Linked DNA regions of Psychroserpens ponticola. The main gene of each other region encodes a partner of the protein of the gene in region 2 in a complex. Links are inferred from orthologs where the notes say so. Each region holds a gene or a part of one and is shown on either strand. Other genes may lie near its edges. The genes, in order: metK and groL.

Evidence for each region.
Region 1: the proteins of groL (region 2) and metK are in contact, whole or in part, in a cryo-EM structure (PDB 8P4O), measured with the Escherichia coli proteins. The link is inferred for Psychroserpens ponticola from one-to-one orthologs.

Annotation. Positions count from the first base shown.
Region 1 is NZ_CP116221.1:294,564-305,564, forward strand. Bases 6,118-8,996 are described here. They hold metK (methionine adenosyltransferase), read right to left. Parts: upstream 8,245-8,996; coding sequence 6,991-8,244; downstream 6,118-6,990. Other genes in these bases: MUN68_RS01250 (TonB-dependent receptor), read left to right, coding at 6,118-6,666; MUN68_RS01260 (ammonium transporter), read right to left, coding at 8,501-8,996. Outside these bases: MUN68_RS01230 (sensor histidine kinase), read right to left, coding at 1-1,518; MUN68_RS01235 (hypothetical protein), read left to right, coding at 1,642-2,010; MUN68_RS01240 (GLPGLI family protein), read left to right, coding at 2,013-2,828; MUN68_RS01245 (GLPGLI family protein), read left to right, coding at 2,944-3,855; more of MUN68_RS01250, read left to right, coding at 3,916-6,117; more of MUN68_RS01260, read right to left, coding at 8,997-9,742; MUN68_RS01265 (P-II family nitrogen regulator), read right to left, coding at 9,747-10,085; MUN68_RS01270 (outer membrane beta-barrel protein), read right to left, coding at 10,097-11,001. UniProt on the Escherichia coli protein: Catalyzes the formation of S-adenosylmethionine (AdoMet) from methionine and ATP.
Region 2 is NZ_CP116221.1:460,124-471,223, forward strand. Bases 3,206-6,183 are described here. They hold groL (chaperonin GroEL), read right to left. Parts: upstream 5,523-6,183; coding sequence 3,888-5,522; downstream 3,206-3,887. Other genes in these bases: MUN68_RS01935 (hypothetical protein), read right to left, coding at 3,206-3,766; MUN68_RS01945 (co-chaperone GroES), read right to left, coding at 5,620-5,895; secG (preprotein translocase subunit SecG), read right to left, coding at 6,044-6,183. Outside these bases: MUN68_RS01930 (hypothetical protein), read right to left, coding at 1-1,244; more of MUN68_RS01935, read right to left, coding at 1,298-3,205; more of secG, read right to left, coding at 6,184-6,397; MUN68_RS01955 (hypothetical protein), read right to left, coding at 6,403-7,353; MUN68_RS01960 (LptE family protein), read right to left, coding at 7,361-7,867; MUN68_RS01965 (hypothetical protein), read right to left, coding at 7,868-8,059; MUN68_RS01970 (DUF7507 domain-containing protein), read right to left, coding at 8,137-9,483; MUN68_RS01975 (sigma 54-interacting transcriptional regulator), read right to left, coding at 9,523-10,794; tRNA (N6-isopentenyl adenosine(37)-C2)-methylthiotransferase MiaB, read right to left, coding at 10,816-11,100.

The DNA.
Region 1 (11,001 bases), 160 kb from region 2 along the record:
TAGTCCTATTCCAAACCCTTTAATATCATGTGTATTGCCTTTAGGAACGCGGTAAAATTTCTCGAAAACACGATCTTTATTGGCTTTTGTAAGTGAGGTTCCATTGTCTGAAACTGAAATTTCTATTTGTGATGATTTGCTTTTTAGTTGAATTTCAATTTGATTTCCTCCATACTTGAAAGCATTATCAATAATATTATTAATTGCATTTTCAAAATGAAAAATATCGACATTTATAAAGACATTGTCATCGATGTCGCAATGGACCAATTTGTCATTTTGTATTTTATGTTTTTCAATAACTGCTGTTATGACTTCTGAAATATTATAACGCTCTGTATTGAGTTCTAAATTTTCACTGTCAAGCGTTGCGGTTTCTAATAGTTTTTCGACCATAGTATTTAGTTTAGATAATTGTGTGCTTGACATATCTAAATAGTTTTTTGTTTTTTCTTTATCGTCAATGACGTTAAAGCTCTGAATGCTTTCTAGTGCGACACCAATGGTTGCGATAGGTGTTTTAAACTCATGAGTGATATTGCTGATTAAATCGTTTTTAACTTCAGATAATTGCTTTTGGTGTTTTATGATTCTCAACAAATAGAATAAGCAACTAATAACAGCAAGGATAAGTAATGTAGACAGCGAGATGCCTAAAAAGCTACGTTTGAAAGTTTCACTTACTGGGTTCTTAAAGTTTAGTGTGATAATTTCATCTGCTTTTAAATAGGTTGTTTTTGCGTTCTTTTTTATAGGGAATTCAGCTTGATTATTAATTTTAGACGAATGTAAAGTGTCTTTATTTTTTAAATGAGTAACATAAAAATCATTAGAAACACCTTTGTTTTTCAATTCAGAAATAAGTAAAGAATCTAACTTTTTATAATCTAAAGAGTCTTGTTGCATAGCAATATAAATAGTAGAAAGCCCTTTAATTAGTTTTAAACTATCTCTCGATTTTTTGCCCCAAAACACCTTGTTAGCTGTGATTGATTTTGCGTTTTTGTCAAAGGTTAATCCTCTTTTATTGTCTTTAGAAAGCTGTGTGAATTTTTCAGTTTTTAAGGTGTCTCCAGAAGCTGTTTCTTTATTAAAATAGTCTTCGTAAGAATCAAACATGTCATTAATATACATGTTGTCTATACTGTCTAAATCGGATTGGTCGTTTCCAGAAATATCAATAGTTGTAATCTTAAATATAGAATCGTGACCTGTGTTTTGTTCTTTTATGGTTTTGATTTTAGTTTTAAATGGTTTTAATATGGTGTCCCAAGCAACATGACTAAAATCGGTTTTGTCATTGGTGTCAGTCGAATTTATAACGGTTAGAAAATTCTTTTTAGAAAGGGTTGTGTAATACGTTTCTACGGCATTGTCTAAACTCCATTGTATGTCATTATAAACCTGTTGTTTATTGGTTTGATAATTTTTGTAATTCCAAAATACCTGAATAGCAATCGTGCTAATAATCACAAAAACAATAAGATATAAGATGTATTGATAGCGTTTATCATTCATAATTCAAATGTAAATGTTAATAGACGCAAAAACTAATCGGTTAACACACGTTAACATTGGTTAACTAAAAGCCATGAAAGGCACAATTATATTTGCAGAGTACTAATCATAAAATCAATACATATGAAATCAGTAATTACAATTCTATTCCTATTATTAGCAACAATTAGTTTTGCTCAGCCACAAAATTTTAATGATTCGGAACCATTACAAATAACTAAGTTTTCCGATTTTAAAATTTCAATGACAGTAGATTCTGCGTCAGATATAGAATCTACATTTAAATTGAAAGATATCAAAGATGTTTTAAATGATGTAAGTGAAGATGAAAACATATCGTTTGAAATTATTTGCAATGGAAATCAAATATCTAAAGGAGAAAAAAGTAAAGTATCATACAAGGTGAAAGGTAATACTAATAATCTAAAGCCTTTTTTGAAAACGATAAAAAAGATTAGAAAAGGAGCAATTAACTATTATAAAAACAAATAATAATGAAAGTATACATGAGTTTTTTAGTCGCTGCAATACTTTTAGTAGTAACAAAAATGGATGCGCAAGAATTTAAAGGAAAGGCCATATATAAATCACATCGTAAAGTGGATTTAAAAATGGATGACAATGACAAGAATTCTGAAATGAAAAAGCAGATTCAAGAACAATTGAGAAAACAATTTCAGCAGGAATACACACTAACTTTTGATCAATATCAATCTCTTTATAAAAAGAATGAAAAATTAGCAGCTCCAGCACCAGCTTCTAATGGAATTCAAATTACGATTTCTGAAGGATCTGATCTTTTGTATAAAAACATCAAAGAGAAGCGTTTTGTAAATCAAACCGAAATTTACGGCAAGCAATTCCTTATTAAAGATAGTTTAATAACTAAGAGTTGGACATTGGTAAATGAGACCAAAAACATAGGAATTTACACATGCTTTAAGGCGACTTTTTCAGAAACTTATGAGACGCAAACAATTACAGAAGAAGGTAAGTTAGATAAAGTTGCTAAAGATCGACTTACTACAGCTTGGTATACGCCACAAATTCCGATTAATAATGGTCCAGAAGATTTTAATGGTTTGCCTGGTTTAATTCTTGAAATTAATGATGGAGAATTAACTTTAGTTTGTACTAGAGTCGTGATGAATCCAGATGAATCAATAGACATAAAAGAGCCAAAAAAAGGAAAAGAAGTCACTCAGGCTAAATTTGACGAAATAATGGATAAGAAAACGGAAGAGCAAATGGAAAACATGAGATCAAGAAGAGGTGATGGTGAAAAAGTGATGATTAAAATTGGTGGATAATTAAGTTTAATTATTTAATAAAATTTTAACTTTTTCGAATTTAACTATTTAATGTTTTTAGAGTCTTACATATTTTAATGGGTTAATTTTACCCACAAATAAAATATAGGATATCATGACTCAATTTATCACAAGAATTTGTACTGTTTTCTTTGTATTAGTAACAACAGTAATTTCAGCGCAACAAGACTTTCAAGGACAAGCAATTTATCAAACCAAAACAACTGTAGATATGAGTAATTTTGGTGGAGGACAAATGAGTGATCAGCAAAAAAAGCAAATTGCTGAACGTATGAAAAGTATGTTAGAAAAAACATATATCCTTAATTTTAATCGAAGTGAATCTACATACAAGGAAGAAGAAAAATTGGATGCTCCTGGTGTTGGAGGTGGTCGTATGAGGGGCTTTATGAGTAGTTTTACTGGTGGTCCTCAATATAAAGACATTAAAGAAAATGTGATTCTGCAAGAACAAGAGTTTTTTGGTAAACAATTTTTGGTTAAAGATTCATTGCCAAAATTAGAATGGAAACTAGGTAGTGAAACAAAGAAGATTGGACAATATACTTGTTTTAAAGCAACGGCTACAAAGTCTGTTGATGAAATGGATTTTATGAGCATGCGTAGACGAGGAAGAAATAATGATGATAAGAAAGAAGACGAAAAGAAAGAAGGTGAGGAAATTACAGATACTACAAAAACAGAATTAGATAATCCATTAGATGAACTTGAGACTCCAAAATTTGTTGTAGTTACGGCTTGGTACACACCTCAAATTCCTGTTAGTACTGGACCTGGTGAATATCATGGGCTTCCAGGATTAATTCTAGAAGTTCAAGCAGATAAAACCGTTATGCTCTGTACTAAAATAGTAATGAACCCTCAAGAAAAAGAGGGAATTAATAAGCCTGAGACTGGAGAAGTCGTTACTCGTGAAGCGTACAATACCATAATGAAAGAGAAAATTGAAGAGATGAGAGAAATGTATGGTGGTCGTGGTGGACGAGGAGGTGGACGAAGAAATTAATAACTAAACCAAAGTTTCAATTTTCCGAAGTGAAATAATCAAAGAAACAAAATTCAATACATGAGAAATTTAATTTTACTCGCGTTACTGCTAGTGACAAGCATAACTAGTGCGCAAATTACAGTGCAAGGTGTCGTAAAAGACAGTTTGGGAGCTCCTCTTGAGTTGGCTAATATTATAGCTATTAATAAAGCAACAAAGGCGATGGGTTCCTACGCGATATCAAATGATAAAGGCAGATTTAAGCTTGATTTAGATATGAATACAACCTATACAATTCAAGTGAGCTATATTGGAATGAAATCGCTTTCCGAAGAAATAGCAACCAAAGAAGATGATATTACAAAAAACTATACTCTTGAATACGATAATGCTCTTGATGCTGTTGAATTAACTTACGAAATGCCAGTAACCATTAAAGGTGATACTTTAGTGTATAACGCAGATTCGTTTAAAGATGGTTCTGAACGAAAACTAGAAGACGTTCTCAAGAAATTACCAGGTGTCGAAATTAATGACGATGGGCAAATTGAAGTCGAAGGTAAAGTCGTCAATAAATTAATGGTTAATGGAAAAGATTTTTTTGATGGTGATTCGAAATTGGCAACAAAAAATATTCCGTCAAATGCAGTTGATAAGATACAAGTGTTGCGTAATTACTCTGAAGTTGGGCAATTAAGAGGTGTGCAAAATAATCAAGATAATGTTGCCATAAATATAAAACTTAAAGAAGGAAAAGAAAATTTCTGGTTTGGAGATGTAACAGCTGGAGTAGGAGTTGCTACAGATGATGAATTGTATTTGGTTCAGCCTAAACTGTTTTACTATAGTCCCAAATACAGTGTCAATGTCATTGGTGATTTAAATAATATTGGAGAAGTGGCTTTAACGAATCGCGATATTAGAAATTTTGGAGGCGGATTTAGGCGTCCTAGTCAGAGTAGTGGAACAAGTATTAATTTAGGCGATAATGGACTTGGAGGATTAACAAGTATTGCTAATGCTCAAGAAATTGAATCAAAACTCGGAGCTGCTAACTTTAGTTACTCACCAAATAAGGCTTTAGACCTAAGCGGATTTTTTATCTACAATAGCAGTCGTTTACGAACTCGTGAAGAAAGTTTTGTAAGATATATCGATTCTGATTTAGGAATTCCTAATGAAGAAACCGTTCAAACAGGAAGAGAAGCATCTAATCAAGGCATCGCAAAATTAAGTGCGTCGTATAAACCGAATGCTAATAATCAATTAGATTATGATCTTTTAGGACGCATGTCTAGTGATTCAGAAATGCAAAGCGAAGTGTCGTCTGTTGTTGGTAGTACAGATCAAATAGACGAAGTAAATCCGTTTAGTATCAATCAAAACCTGAACTATTATTACACGTTAAACGAGAAAAATATTTTTGCTCTAGAAGCACAGCACCTTATAAAAGACGAAGATCCTTTTTACAATGCAATGCTTGTCAATGATCCTACAAATAACTTTGATGCTCCTCAAGATCAAGATGCATTTGATGGCACTGCTGATGCTTTAGGAATTGATAGAGATCAATTTGGGTATAACCTAAATCAAAACAGACGTATCAAGTCCAATCAATTAGACGCTAAATTAGATTACTACTATATTTTAAATAATAAGAGTAATATTAACCTAACCTTAGGTACGATTTTAAGCAATCAAAAATTTAATTCTAATATTTTTCAGTTTTTAGATGATGGTTCATATCTAGATCCAGTAGCAACATTAGAAGATGGTGATGGTAATCTTTTACAAAATGAAAACGATACAGAGTATAATTTTAGTGATGTGTATTTAGGATTCAGATATCGTGTTAAAACAGGAAAATTCACCATAACTCCAGGCTTTTCTTTACACGCTTATGGAAATAAAAACACACAGTTTGGCGTTGAGCATAAAGACAATTTCTTTAGGGTAATGCCAGAATTTGAAACACTTATTCAGTTTAAAAAGAGTGAAAGTTTAACCTTCAGTTATAACATGAGCAACTCTTTTACAGATGTAACGAATTTAGCTGAAGGCATAGTTTTAAATAGCTTTAGTAACATTAGTTATGGTAATCCTGAATTGCAAAACTCATTATCACATAATTTGAGTTTGAGATATTTCAGTTTTAACCTTTTTAATTATACTAATGTGTTTGCTTTTGCAAATTATAGTAAGAATATAGATCAAATTAGAAGCGAAACAAATTTTGATAATGTGATTAGAACAAGTTCATATTTCAACTCTAACTTTGCCGATGAATCCGCAAGTGTGTTTGGTCGTGTTGAGCGAACTTTCAAAAAGATTAGAGCAAGATTGGGAGCGCGTTTTTCTTATGCGAAACAAAATCAAATTGTTCAAGGAGAGCAAACCGTTAACCAAAGTTTTACTCAAAGTTATTCGCCAGAGTTACGTACCAATTTTAGAGAAGCACCAAATGTGCGTTTAAAATATGATTATTCTATTAGTAAAAACGACCAAGGCTCAACATCTACCAAGTTCATTACAAATTCTCCTTCAGTTGAGTTTGATGCTTACATCTGGAAATCAGTAACATTCAGAACAGACTATACCTATACCAATCAGGATGATGGTGTAAGACCATCTCAGTCGTTCCAAACTTGGGATGCGAGTTTAGCATATAGAAAAGATAAAGATGCCAAATGGGAATATGAAGTCAAAGCGTCTAACTTGTTAGATATCGATTCTAAAGTCAATAACAGCTCAAGTAATATTTCAGTATTTAACTCAGAGACCTTTATACAGCCTAGGTTTGTAACGTTTAGAGTGGTTTATTCATTGTAGTATTTTGGGCGTTCAGCTTTAACGAAAAAAGTCAAACTAGCAGTAGAACCTGCAGGCTATTCGCTGTATCTTTTTTGAAAAAACAAAAAAGGATGCCGCTACTATCCTTAACGCATAAAAAAGCTTTCTCTAAATAAGAAAGCTTTTGTTTTATGAAATATATATGTGGATCTATCTCTTAAAACACCGTTATCCTTAAAAATGTTTTAATCAATGTCGTTTGTGTTTAGTAGATGCAAAACCTTTAAAAAGGTTGCGTTGGGTTCAAAAAAACCTCTAAGATGAACTTAGAGGTTTTAAATAATTTGTTGTTTATTGTAGTGTTTACAATCCAAAAGCAGATTTCACCATATCTACATAATCTAATTTTTCCCAAGTAAATAATTCTACATCTAATGTAATCGTTTCGCCATGAGGTTGGCTAAATGTTTTGCTAACTGTTTCTGCATCTCTTCCCATATGACCATAAGCCGCAGTTTCGCTATACATTGGCTGACGAAGTTTTAAGCGTGATTCAATGGCTGCTGGTCGCATATCGAAAATTGCAGTAATCTTTTCAGCAATTTCTCCATCAGTAATATTAAACGGACAAGTGCCATAAGTGTCTACAAATATTGAAGTCGGTTCTACAACACCAATAGCATAACTTACTTGAACTAAAATTTCATCACAAATACCAGCTGCAACCATGTTTTTTGCAATATGTCTTGTGGCATAAGCAGCACTTCTGTCAACTTTACTTGGATCTTTTCCAGAGAAAGCACCACCACCATGAGCACCTTTTCCGCCATAAGTATCAACTATAATTTTGCGGCCAGTTAATCCTGTATCACCATGTGGTCCTCCAATTACAAACTTTCCTGTTGGATTAATATGATAGGTGATATCATCATTAAATAATACTTGAATGTGTTCTGGTAATTTTGCTACAACTCTTGGTATTAAAATATCAACAATATCTTTTCTGATTTTAGCTAACATGTCCTCATCTTCATCAAAATCATCATGTTGGGTAGATACAACAATAGCATCTATACGTTGCGGCAAGTTGTCATCGCTATATTCAATTGTTACTTGACTTTTAGAATCGGGACGTAAATAGGTGATGTCGTTATTTTCTCGTCTAAGTTCTGCAAGTTCTTTTAAAATTCTATGTGATAAATCTAAAGCTAAAGGCATGTAGTTTTCAGTTTCGCGAGTGGCATAACCAAACATCATTCCTTGATCTCCTGCGCCTTGTTCATCTTTGCTAGCTCTATCTACACCACGATTAATATCTTCAGATTGTTCATGAATAGCAGAAAAAACACCACAAGAGTTGCCATCAAACATGTATTCGCTCTTCGTGTAGCCGATTTTGTTAATCGTATCACGAGCAATTTTTTGAACGTCTAAATACGTGTTCGATTTCACTTCGCCAGCTAATATAACTTGACCAGTAGTTACTAAAGTTTCACATGCTACTTTAGATTCGCTATCAAACGCTAAAAAGTTGTCTATTAATGCATCGCTAATTTGATCTGCGACTTTATCTGGATGTCCTTCTGAAACACTTTCCGAAGTAAATAAATATGCCATAATCTCTAAATATTTGTTTCTAATATGTTGTTAAGATTGCTTGGTCGCTAGAGAAGTTATAAACTAACTGCTTTAGCATTTTTTGTATACTGTTTTTTTAGTATTAGAGGTTGCAATCAGAACAAATTTTTCCTCTTTTTTTATTGAAGACAAAAATACATATAATATTGAAACTAGAAAATGCTTAATTAAAGGAATTAAAAAGCCTTTAACAATGATGTTAAAGGCTTAAAAACTAATAAAACTAATTCACACGCTAATGTTCGTTTAATCTAAAGTCTGGATAGGCGTCCATGCCGTGTTCATGAGCATCTAGACCTTCTAATTCTTCTCGTTCTGAAACTCTAATGCCAACTGTCTTTTTCATAATAAAAATGATTAAGAATGAAGAGACAATACAGATGCCTGCATACGATACAACTCCAATAAGCTGACTTACAAATTGTGCGCCTCCAGCCAAAGCTCCAAAAATTCCAACAGCTAAAGTTCCCCAAATACCGCAAACTAAATGTACAGCAATTGCTCCTACAGGGTCGTCAAGTTTTAATCTGTCAATTAGAGATACTGCGAATACTATAATAGCTCCAGCAACGGCTCCAATTATAATAGCATCTGTTGGATTCATTTGATCTGCTCCAGCAGTAATTCCAACTAATCCACCTAGAATTCCATTTAGAAACATGGTTAAGTCTAAGTTCTTGAATTTTAGTGTAGATACTAGAGCTGCTACAACACCACCTGATGCTGCAGCCAAACAAGTTGTAACTAATGTTAGCGATGTTAATCCTGGATCTGCAGATAATACTGAGCCACCATTAAATCCAAACCACCCTAACCATAGAATAATAACACCAGCTGTTGCTAATGGAATATTGTGACCAGGAATTGCTTGTAGTTTCCCGTCTTTGAACTTCCCGATTCTTGAGCCTAGTAAACATACAGCTACTAAAGCTGCCCATCCTCCAACTGAGTGGACTAATGTTGAGCCTGCAAAATCATAAAATGGAGTTTCTAATGTTTGCAAAAATCCGCCTCCCCATTTCCAAGAACCAGCAATAGGATAAATTAACCCAACGTAAATAACAGTAAATACCATAAATGGTCCAATTTTCATTCGTTCTGCAACAGCTCCAGAAACAATGGTTGCTGCTGTTGCTGCAAACATACCTTGGAATAAGAAATCTGTCCAATAGGTGTAGCCTTCATTGTATGCTAAATCTAAAGTTCCAGCATCAGTTAGAGGCGAGTCTAAGCCGAATCCGGCAAATCCGAAGATTCCAATATCTCCTTCTGCAAAACCAGGATACATTAAGTTGAATCCGACTAAACAATACAGAAGTAGACCAACTGTTATGATAAAGATGTTTTTGAATAAAATATTGATTGTATTTTTTTGACGTGTTAGTCCAATTTCTAAAAATGCAAATCCTAAATGCATAAAGAAAACGAGTGCAGTACAGATCATCATCCATACATTATTTGTAGTAAGTAATTCCATAGTTTTATTTTAAAGTGTTTCCTCCTTTTTCTCCTGTTCGTATCCTGTAAACTTCTTCGATATGTGAGACGAATATTTTTCCATCTCCAACTTCACCAGTTGAGCCTGCTTCTAGTATGGCTTTTATGGTGATTTCTTCGAAATCATCATTTACAACTATTGATAGATAACGACGTTGAATGTCGCTTGTGCTATAGGATACTCCTCTGTAAACATGACCTTCTTTTTCATTACCCAATCCGGTAACATCCCAATAAGAGAAGAAGTTTACACCAACTTCATGTAGTGCTTTTTTTACGGTAGAAAATTTCGATTTTCTAATAATTGCTTCAACTTTTTTCATTTTGATTTGTGTTAGTTAAAATTGTATATCGCTGCAACGACGAATGATGCTAGGCTTTCTGTTGGCATGTAGTCTGAATCATAAAATGGAGTAGCATTTGACCAAGAATCAAATCGTATTTCTGGTTTTATGGTTAAATCGTCAACAGAGTAACTGCCAGTTAGTGTTAAATCAAAAGCGCTAGGCAAATCGTTTCCGTCACCATGCCATGCAAAATATTCTCCTCTAAAACCAAGAGCAAATGTTTCATTAAAACGGTATTGTGGATAAAGAGTGCCTCCATAAAAACCTGTGCCATCATTGTCTTGATATGCTGCATTAATTCCTAAGTAGAAATCATCAGAGATATCAAAACCACCTGTGTAATCAATTTCAAAACCTAAAACAGCTTTTGAATCATAGTATAGATTTAAGTATTGACCAGAATATCCAAGTTGAGCGCCAAATGCATAATCGCCAGTTGCATTATTGTTGGTGTCTGTAGGATTCATTACGGCTAACATTAAACTAAAATCATCAGATAGCTCAAAATCTGCTTTTAAGCCAACATGCGAAAAAGGGCCACTTGCAAATAGGTATGAAGTGCTATAATTAAAATTTCCTGTTGGTGAAATCACTTCATATCCTAGAAAGGTATTAAAACGACCAAAAGTTAAGGTTGTTTTTTTCGAAAGATTCCAGTAGGCATATAGCTGATTTACATATAAAGCATCTGATCCTACAGCTTGATCTCCTCTTGGGCCAAATACTAAGTCTGCTACTGCTCCTACTTTTCCGTTTTCATATGATGCAATAACATTTGCCATTCCTAAAGCAAACCCTGTTTGATCTGCAAATGATGCTGGTGACTGTGTTATTGTATCACTTGCGGTTAAATTTGTTCTAAAGTACGCGTCTAAACTTCCTGTTACTGAGA
Region 2 (11,100 bases):
TGAACCTGACCTTTAATATAGGGATGAATTAAAAATGAAGACATGATATCTGCATTTGAAGCATTGGTGATATTAATGTTTGGTAAAGTACTTACGCTTAATTGGGATAATTGATTTTGGTTGTTTTGTGTATTAACCTTTAAATTAACTGTGATTGAATCTTTAACTTTTTTTATATTGGTGTTAACAGATGCTACGTTTATATTTTGATAATTGAAAATTAAGCGTTCTAAAATTGGATTTGAATTATCATCAAATAATGCAATAGTATTCACTCCTGGAACTAAGTTTGCTGATTCTACTGGAATGGTGTTCTGTGTTTTAAGATTGTTTAAATCAAGATTAACAACTGAAATTTTTGAATTCTGATTTATAACAAGATAATACGTTTTACCTTTGTTGAGTTCTAATGTATTCGCATTTGTTTTAAGATTTATGTACGTGTATTTTTCGTTGCTGTAATTGTCAATTGTTATATTGAACCCAGTTGGTTTGGGTTTAGGTAAGAATGTTTTTTCTTCTTTATTGTTAATAGTGTAAACGGCATAGTATGTTTTGTCCTTTTCATATATTAAATTGAATTTACCATGACCAAACGAATTAGTTTCAAAGGTTAATACTTCAGTAGTATTATTGTCAAAAATGGAGCCTTTTATTTTTGATTCATTTTGATTTAAATTTGAAACTTTAACACCAATTGTATTGTTCGAGTTTTCTATGGCATAACCACCTTCTGGTAAAAATTGAACATCATGAGGAGTTGCTGTTTCTTCATCTTGAAACGCTTCTAATTCTTCTTTATAAGGATTGACAACATGAATAGGTAAAGATGTAAAAGATTCATCTTCAGGAAAATTATTCATCCAATTGGTATAGGCTCTTAAATAATAATTACCAGGTGTTACAGCTGAGCTTAATTCCATTGTACCACTAACGACACCATTTTGTGCAAAAAACAATTTTTTATCAATTTCTTTGCCTTTTTCATCATATAAACTCACAAAAATATTTGTAGAATTTATAGCTGGTTTATTAGTGTCCTTATTGTAAATGTAGGCTTTAAACCAAACAGGTTCTTCAAGAATAAATACATTTTTGTTAAGGTGTAAATGTATCGTCTCTCTTTCAATACTATAATAGGAAGCGTATGTGTCTTCTAATTGGTTTTTTCTCTCAACTTGAGCATTAGTAAGGTTTACTAAAAAGCTAAGTAAAACGAATAATACTAAGTGTTGTTTTTTCATATTTGAATTGAGGTTAATAGTGTTCAATTTATTGATTATAATTGATCTTTGGGTTAATTGTTCGTGTTTTTGCTAATTGAAAATTCTTTGATTTCAGAAATCAATTTACCATTTACAGTAAAGCCTTCAATAATAAATAATAACCTATCAGCATCAGGTTTTTTTATTTTAAATTGGATGTTGCCGTTCTTATCAGAGATCAGTTTAGGTTGCCAGTCAACGGCACCATAAGTATTAAATAAATGGTTTGATTTATTATAAAATAAAGGTGAATAAAATTCTTTTTGATCTGCGAATCCACCACTAACTAATAGTGAATTTGCGTATCGTGCTAAACTATTATCAGATAGAAGTCCTAAGTCTTTTTTTAAATAAATTCTAATCACACCAGCTCCACCTCTTGATCCATAGCCTAGACCAGATTTATTAAAATATATTTCATCAATTTCATTGGTTCGCATGCTTGTTAAAACTTGATAATCTCTTCCAAAGTTTACATCATCAACGATGAGTAGTGGAGAGTTGCTTCCAAGGAAAGAAACAGGTTGCCTATTAAAAATAGTAATTCGTCCAACATCATTTCTAGCAGTGAATCCATTAGCATTGATAATGTCTATAATAAATGGAAAAGCCCGCTCTTGATCAGATCCAACTTTAATGCCTTTACTGTAAGCATTCCCTATATATTTTAATACATTCTCTTGTTTTTTTTGTTTCACAGTGTTTTTTGAATATAGGTTTATCGTATCAAGTACTTCTCCTTTAAAATCAATGTCAGCATATTTTGTAAGCTCGATTACTTGGTTAGATTCAATGATACTACAAGTATTAGGTGATTTAAAAATTTGGTTCAACGAACTCCTGTCTTTGTTAAGAACCTTCGCGTAAAGTTTTGGCTGTGCTATTTTTTCTCCATCTTTAAAAACACTAAAATGAACTTTAGTTGAATCTTGTATATAGTAGTTGTCAAAGTTGAATGCCTTGTCTTCTCCAATAGGTCTCGTTTCGTTAATATTATTTACGAGTGAAAACAGTTGAATCTGATATTTAGATTTAGGATCTAAAGTCTCATTTATGGTGCCATTTATTGTTACCCCTTTGTCAAATGGTATGATAAGATTTTGAGTCCCTTTTTTAATATTATCCCATTTGTACTTACTCCATCCTTGAGTGAGTAAGGCAAGATCAAGATGAAAGGATTTAATCCTATTAACATCTTCAAAATAAAAATTCGCATTTTCTAATTCACCATTTATATAGGGATCAATATAAATACTACTAATTATGTTTCTGCTTGTGCTTAGCGATTCGGTTTCTGCAGGAAGAACTGAAACACTAATATTAGATGAGAATGCAACATTAGAATTGTCTTTTAAATTAATATGTATTGGAATAGAATCATTGCTAATCGGTTTTGCAGTTAGATTGGTTTTAATATAATCACCTTCTCTATAATTAAATATTAAACGCTCTAGCAATGGCTGAAGTTGATCGTTGAAAACGGTTATCGTATTCACACCAATAGGAAGTTTTTTGTTATCAATTGGAATGACATGGTTTAGGTTTAATTTGTCAATCTCAAGATTAATGACAGAGCTTTTGTTATTTTGATGAATTACGACATAGTAGGTTTTTCCAGCCTCTTTTAGAAGTGTATTCTTATTTGTTTTAAGTGTTAAATAAGTGATGAGTTTAGTGGTGTAATTGTTTAAAGATATTGAAAACCCTATAGGTCTACTTATAGGTAATTTGGTTTCAAAATTCTTATTATTAATTGTGTATTTTGCAGTATAACTTTCACCAGTTACCATGTGAAGATCAAATTTACCTATTCCAAATAGATTGCTTTTAAAAGTATTTATGATTTCATTTTTCGAGTTTACAATTTGTCCATTTATCATTAAGCCTTTGCCTTCACAATTTATAATTTTATAGCCAATACTATTGGTGACATCAGATATGCAATGACCTCCTTCTGGTAAAAATTGTAAATCGAATGTAGAGGTGTTATTTTCTATTACCTCATTAGTTTCAGAATTTGGGTTTATAATTTGAAGCGTTTCGGAAGTAAAAGACTCATCCTCCTGAAAATTTTTCATCCAATTGGTGTGTGCTTTAATAAAGTAATGACCAGAAGCTAGATTTTTAGTGACTTTAAACTGACCAGAAAATGTTCCGTTTTCTGCATAATATAGGTTGGTTTTTAGTGTGTTTCCATCTTTATCATAAAGACTAACATAAATATTTGAAGATGTTATAAAAGGAATGTCTCCTTTTTTATCGTAAATATAGCCTTTAAACCAAATAGATTCATTTAGTAGGAATTTATGTTTATTGAAATGTAAATAAATAGTTTCACGTTCTGCATTAAAGTATGACGTGTAACTGTCTTCTAAAATATTTTCTTTGTTTTGGGAATAGGTGATGCTTGGAGTCAACAAAAAGAGGAATGAAAAAGCAAAAACTAATTTAGGTAAATGATGAATACTTACGGAAGATAAAACTGAGTAGAGATTTTTCATGATATGAATTTATTGATTAAGATAAAGATAAAATCACAAATTTTGTGCCTTATAATAAAAAAAAGAGCTTCCAAATATTTGAAAGCTCTTTTATAATTTAAAAAATTTTATCAAAATGATTTTACATCATTCCTGGCATTCCGCCTCCCATTGGTGGCATTCCGCCAGCAGGAGTATCTTCTTTAATGTCAACTAATGCACATTCAGTAGTTAGAATCATTCCAGCAACAGATGCTGCATTTTCTAAAGCAACACGAGTTACTTTTTTAGGATCGATAATTCCTGCTTTTAGCATATCAACATAAGTTTCTGTTTTGGCATCAAAACCGAAGTCTTTTTTACCTTCCATAACTTTAGAGATGACTACAGAACCTTCACCACCTGCATTAGAAACAATGGTTCTTAAAGGCGCTTCAATTGCTCTAGCTACAATTTGAATTCCTGTAACTTCATCAAGGTTTTCAGTAGTGATTTTTTCTAAAACTGATTTTGCTCTAACCAATGCAACACCACCTCCAGCGACGATACCTTCTTCAACTGCAGCTCTTGTAGCATGTAAAGCATCATCAACACGATCTTTCTTTTCTTTCATCTCCACTTCAGAAGCAGCACCAACATATAAAACAGCAACACCACCAGCTAATTTAGCCAGACGTTCTTGAAGTTTTTCTTTGTCATAATCACTCGTAGTCGTTTCAATTTGAGCTTTTATTTGATTAACTCTTGCTTTAATATCTGAAGACTTTCCAGAACCATTTACAATTGTTGTGTTGTCTTTATCAATCATGATAGATTCAGCAGTACCTAACATGCTTAAATCTGCATTTTCAAGAGAAAAGCCTCTTTCTTCAGAAATTACAGTTCCACCAGTTAAGATGGCTATGTCTTCTAACATTGCTTTTCTTCTGTCTCCAAATCCTGGAGCTTTTACAGCAGCAATTTTAAGTCCACCACGTAATTTATTAACTACTAAAGTTGCTAAGGCCTGACCTTCAACATCTTCAGCGATAATTAATAATGGTCTGCTAGATTGTGCAACAGGTTCTAGAATTGGAAGAATTTCCTGTAAGTTAGAAATCTTTTTATCGAATAATAAAATATATGGATTTTCTAAATCTGCAATCATTTTATCCGAATCTGTAACAAAGTAAGGAGAAAGGTAACCTCTATCAAACTGCATGCCTTCAACAACATCAACATAGGTATCGGTTCCTTTAGCTTCTTCTACAGTGATTACACCTTCTTTTCCAACTTTACCAAAAGCAGTTGCAATTAAATCACCAATAGTATCATCATTATTTGCAGAAATTGAAGCGACTTGCTTAATCATTTCAGAAGAATTACCAACCTTTTTAGATTGCTTATCTAAGTTTTCAGTAATTGCAATTACAGCTTTGTCGATACCACGTTTTAAATCCATTGGATTTGCACCAGCAGCAACATTTTTCAACCCTTCTTTAACGATGGCTTGAGCTAAAACTGTAGCAGTTGTTGTTCCGTCTCCAGCTAAATCATTAGTTTTAGAAGCGACTTCTTTAACCATTTGAGCTCCCATATTTTCAAGCTCATTTTCAAGTTCTACTTCTTTTGCTACAGTAACACCATCTTTAGTGACTTGAGGTGCTCCAAATGATCTGCTAATAATTACATTACGCCCTTTTGGTCCCAAGGTTACTTTTACTGCATTTGCTAATGCATCAACACCACGTTTTAATCCGTCACGTGCTTCAATATCAAATTTTATATCTTTTGCCATTTTTTTATGTTTTTGTCATTCCTACGAATGCAGGAGTATTATGTTTTTAACTGATTTTTAATTGGATTCCGTATCAAGTACGGAATGACAGAATTGTTTAAACAATTGCTAATATGTCACTTTCACGCATGATGAGGTAATCTTTACCTTCTAGCTTTAGTTCAGTTCCTGCATATTTTCCGTATAGAACAGTATTACCCGTTTTAACAGTCATAGGTTCATCTTTAGTGCCTTTACCAACAGCGACAACTTTTCCTTTTTGTGGTTTTTCTTTAGCATTGTCTGGAATAATAATTCCTGAAGCTGTTTTAGTTTCAGCTTGAACAGGTTCAATAAGAACTCGATCTGCTAATGGTTTAATATTTAAGCTCATTGTTATATAAGATTTTAATTAAATGATTAATGTTAATGCTTATGCATTATGCTAAAAATGTGCCAATGGGATAATACTGACAAAGTTTCAGATATAAAAAATGCCAACAGTACTGTTGGCATTTTTTATATGGTATGTTTTGTATTTGTTATTCTGTAGCTCCATCAGGAGTTGCAGTGTCTTCAGCTGAAGTATTTGGAGTTGTTACAGGAACTGATATTTCTGTGTCGTCTCCATTAATTACTTTAGAATCTTGAGCACCACCAGCTCCAGGAATAGCAAAGTTAGATGCTAAAATTAGCGCTAACAATAAAGTAGCTAAAGCCCAAGTACTTTTATCTAAGAAATCTGTTGTCTTTTTAACACCACCCATTTGTTGTGTGCCACCACCTCCAAAAGAAGATGATAATCCGCCACCTTTTGGGTTTTGTACCATTACTACTACGACTAGTAAAAATGCAACTAGTACGATAAGGATTAAAAATATAGTAAACGTATTCATTAGTTCTATGTATTATTTTCTTGTAATTGTTTGACTGCTTTAATTTGGTCTGCAAAGAAACCACTTTTTTCTGGATATTTCAAACTTAAAATTTTATAAGATTGAATTGCCTTTTCATAATTATTCTGTTCTAGGTAGATTCTTGCTAATGTCTCTGTCATTAAGCCATCATGCTTAGCTGTGTCCTCTGATTTTAGCTCTATTTTTGGACTCTCTTTTGAAGGCACTATTTTTGGATTGCTTTCTAAAAACTTGTCAATAAGCTCAAATTTTTTGTGAATTGAAGGGTTCGTTTTTTCAGAATTATTGTCTGATTTGTCTTTTGAAACCGTAGTTGATTCCTCGCGATTGATAGGTTTGAAACTTGTTATTTTTAGCCATTCTGTGAATGAGTGTGTTTCAGATTTATTAAAATCTAAGGGTTTTCCAATCTGTAAAGCTTCTTCTGGAGCTTCTTCTATTGATTTGGCGTCAATATCAAGAATTACTTGTTCTGGTGTAGAATTCCGAAGAGCTAAAAAATTTGCAACATCTTCTTTTTTTAACTTTTCTTCAAATAGGTGTGGGTCAAGAACACCTTCAGTATTTTTTACATGCTCTTTTAGTGCATCGTCAATGGTAACACTTCTGTCAATCGAAATATCATCTGCTTCATTGACAATAATGCCTTTGAGGTGTTCTGAGTTTTGCTTAATAATTTGAGATATTTCATTTTGATTAAAAGCTTCAGAAGTGACATAATCAAACAAAATACTACGATCTGTAGTGTAGGCTGCAGTCGTTTTTAACTCTTGGTTGTATTTAAAGCTTTCTTTGTTTTTAAGTCCTTTAAGGTATAATGCTCTTGCAGATTGTGCATACGGGAACTCTGTGATTAACTCTTGTAATTGTTGGGTTTGCTCAGGTGTAATATTCTGAGGGTTTTGGAGTATGTGTGTGAAATCTGTTGTATTCAAAATAGTATTACCATTTAGCTAAGGTAGCATTAAATATGTCTTGTGTGATACGCTCAAAAATTTCTTCTATTGCTGTATCTTTTTGTGAGCCTATTAATTGTTCGCCACCATCATAATCAAAAAAGAAAGAGAAGCGTTTTTCAAATTCTTCTTCAGGTTCATTTTTATCATAAAAGCGAACATTAACACCAATCGTTAGTCTGTTTTGTGCAGCTGTACTATTTGCTTGAGCAGTTGTTGGTGAAATTCGGTATTCAGTAATTTCACCTTCATAAATTAAATCACCACCAGAATTCACAATGCTTAAATTGGTTTGATTTAAAATCAAATCTTGAAGCGCTAACGTGAAGTCACGATCTAAACCAGGTTCTACTAAATCTGATGCGTTTTGAAAATAATTAACTTGAAAGGTTTCAATATTGTCAGCAATTGAAGTTCCTGTGAAAGAATACTTCCAGCATCCAAAAAATAGCACAGGTACACAAAGGAGAATTATTTTTTTTAATACGTTCATTTAATACGTGTTTGGACGTTTCATTGTTATGAAAGCATAAATTTTACCACCTTCAATTGTAAAAGATGTGGTTATTAATCGATAGCCTTTGTAGTGTTTTTCGTTGATTAAATCTTCAGCCTCTTTTCTAATAGCTTCCGAACTGTTTGGTCCAAACGATCGTCTTAATCTAAATATTTCAACTGCTTTCATGTATTGTTTAGATGATTTTATAAGTTCAAAAATAACTTTTTTAAAAATCTGATTGTCATAAAATTTTCAAAAATTATTTAATCTGTAATAACATCACCTTGGTAGTAATATCTAGAATATGGATTAATATCATAAGCCCCAAGTTCATCCATATATTGTTTGCTACCTGTAATGGGTAAATTGTTTTCATTAAACTCATAATCATAGAGTATATAACTTGGATCTGAATAATTTATAAGCGTTAGGTTATTTGCGTTTATTAAAATGTTTAATTTTGATGGCTGAATTCCAAAGGTTAAGTTCCTAATAAAACCATAAACATCAATAAGATTTGTGTCACCAAAAAGTGGATTTGGATTTGTGTCATATCCATAATCAACACAGTCTGTATCTCCACAACTATTAGTGACGTTATTTGAATATCCATTAGATTCAAATTCAGAACAGTCACCATAAACTTGTAGCTCGTTAGTTGTTAAATTAGTTATCTCGCCACCTGAATAAAGACAGCGTTTTACTATAGGATTTCCTGTAAATACTTCATATTTATCATACCATAATTCATATTCTTCATAAGTGACACCATTGTCTTCATAGGTTAATGGCCCATCACTATAATAACTTTCAGAATCTATATAATAATTCTCAGTTTCAAAGAATTCAAAATTTCGGTTTCCAATGCTTAAGATTCGGTTTCCAGTGCCATAAACTATATCTTGAGATTCAATAGGAACATTATTAATATCTGTTATGGTAATGTTGATTAGTTGTTGTGAATTGTCAAACTCAAAATAAAATTTAGTATCTGTAGTGTGCAATTCTTTAATACGACCATCAGCATTAAAAAAATACTTGTTAGATGGGTTTCCTTCTGAATTTAATAAATGATATTCAGCAATAATTAATGGGTCAAATTCAATATTGATTTCTGTGTCATCATTTTCTGAATTACCATCAGAATCGTCACCATTATCGCTAAGGTCAGAAACACTTTCATTTTGAGGTGTCATCGCATTTACTGTTACCGAATAACTCAATCCGTCTGCGTCGACTTCACTTTGTGTAATTGTAAAACGTGCAGTGTAAGTAGCAATTTCGCTAGCTTGAATAGAACCCATTGTGCTTCCTAAAGAAGCATTTATAAAATTGGGAGCTGTATCAAGTTCTAATGAATTATTTAAAAAATCTTTTAATGAACTTACAAGAGATAAGCTTGATAAAGAGACATCTCCAGTATTTTGTATTGAAATGGTGTATTCTATAATGTCATCAACACCATTAATACCATTACCTTCGTCAATTACTGAAGCTGTAACTGTAACTTCTATAGCAGAGTTGTCAACCTCTTGCGAATCAGGATCTTCAGAAGAACTACAAGAGGTTAATAGAAGTATGGTAATTAGAAACGTAAAAAGGAATCTCATTTTATGCAATTTATGATTTCCTTAAAGTTACTAAAAAATCTATAAATCGAATTGCTTTATTTTTCTATATAAAGTGCGTTCACTGATGCCTAATTCTGCAGCTGCAAGTTTACGCTTTCCACTGTGACGTTCTAGTGATTTTTTTATAAGCTCTAACTCTTTATCATGTAAAGATAAGGTTTCTTCCTCTTGAATCTCTTCAGCAAAATGATATTTATCTTGAGAAGCGTCATCAACAGTTTCAGTAAACGTATCATTTTTATCAGCAATAGGTAATACTTCTAAATCTTGAAATTCATCTTCAAAAGATGCTTTTTCTTTATTGCCACCATATATTTTCTGAATTAAATGCTCGTTGTCTTTTTGAACCTCATTTCCATTGCCACTTTTCATCAATTCCATCGTAAGCTTTTTGAGATCTGTAAGATCACTTTTCATGTCAAAAAGTACTTTGTAAAGAATTTCACGTTCATTGCTGAAATCGCTTTCAGATTTAGAATTATTTATAACAGCTGGTAAATTTGTGGATGTATTAGGTAAGTAAGCTCTAAGCGACGTTGCATTTATAATACGATTTTGCTCTAGCACCGAAATTTGTTCAGCAACATTACGCAGTTGTCTAATGTTACCATTCCAACGAAACTTTAATAGCATGTCTACGGCATCATCATTTAGCTTAATGGTTGGCATTTTATATTTTAATGCAAAGTCACTAGCGAATTTTCTAAATAATAAATGAATGTCTTCCTGACGCTCTCTCAAAGGAGGTATATTGATTTCTACAGTACTTAACCTGTAGTAAAGGTCTTCACGAAATTTTTCTTTTTTTATAGCTTCAAACATATTTACGTTTGTGGCAGCTACAATTCGAACATCAGTTTTTTGTACTTTACTTGAACCTACTTTTATGAATTCTCCATTTTCTAAAACACGTAATAAACGTACTTGGGTTGTTAGAGGTAATTCACCAACTTCATCTAAAAAGATGGTTCCTCCATCTGCAACTTCAAAATAGCCAGATCGTGTTGAAGTCGCTCCTGTAAAGGCTCCTTTTTCATGGCCAAATAGTTCACTGTCAATAGTTCCTTCTGGAATTGCACCACAGTTTACAGCAATATATTTGCCATGTTTGCGATGTGATAATTGGTGTATGATTTTTGGAATACTTTCTTTACCAACACCACTTTCACCTGTCACTAATACCGAAATATCAGTAGGAGAGACTTGAATCGATTTTTCAATTGCGCGATTAAGTTTAGCGTTGTTGCCAATGATTCCGAAACGTTGTTTTATGGCTTGTATTGATTCCATTTGTTTTTCTTAATTTTCTTTTTAATATCCAACAGCCTCACCAATTAAAGTGGCACTTGTGCAATCTAAAACTTTAACTTTAACTAATTCTCCAACCTTGAAATTTTCCTTAGGAAATACAGCTACAATGTTTTGGGATGTTTTTCCAGACCATTGGTCGTTTGATTTTTTTGATTCTCGCTCAATAAGGACTTCAACTTCTGTGTTGAGATATTTTTTAATTTGAATGGCACCATGCTCACGTTGTAATTGTACAATTTCAGCAAGGCGTCGTTTCTTTGTGTCTTCAGTTACATCGTCTTCCAA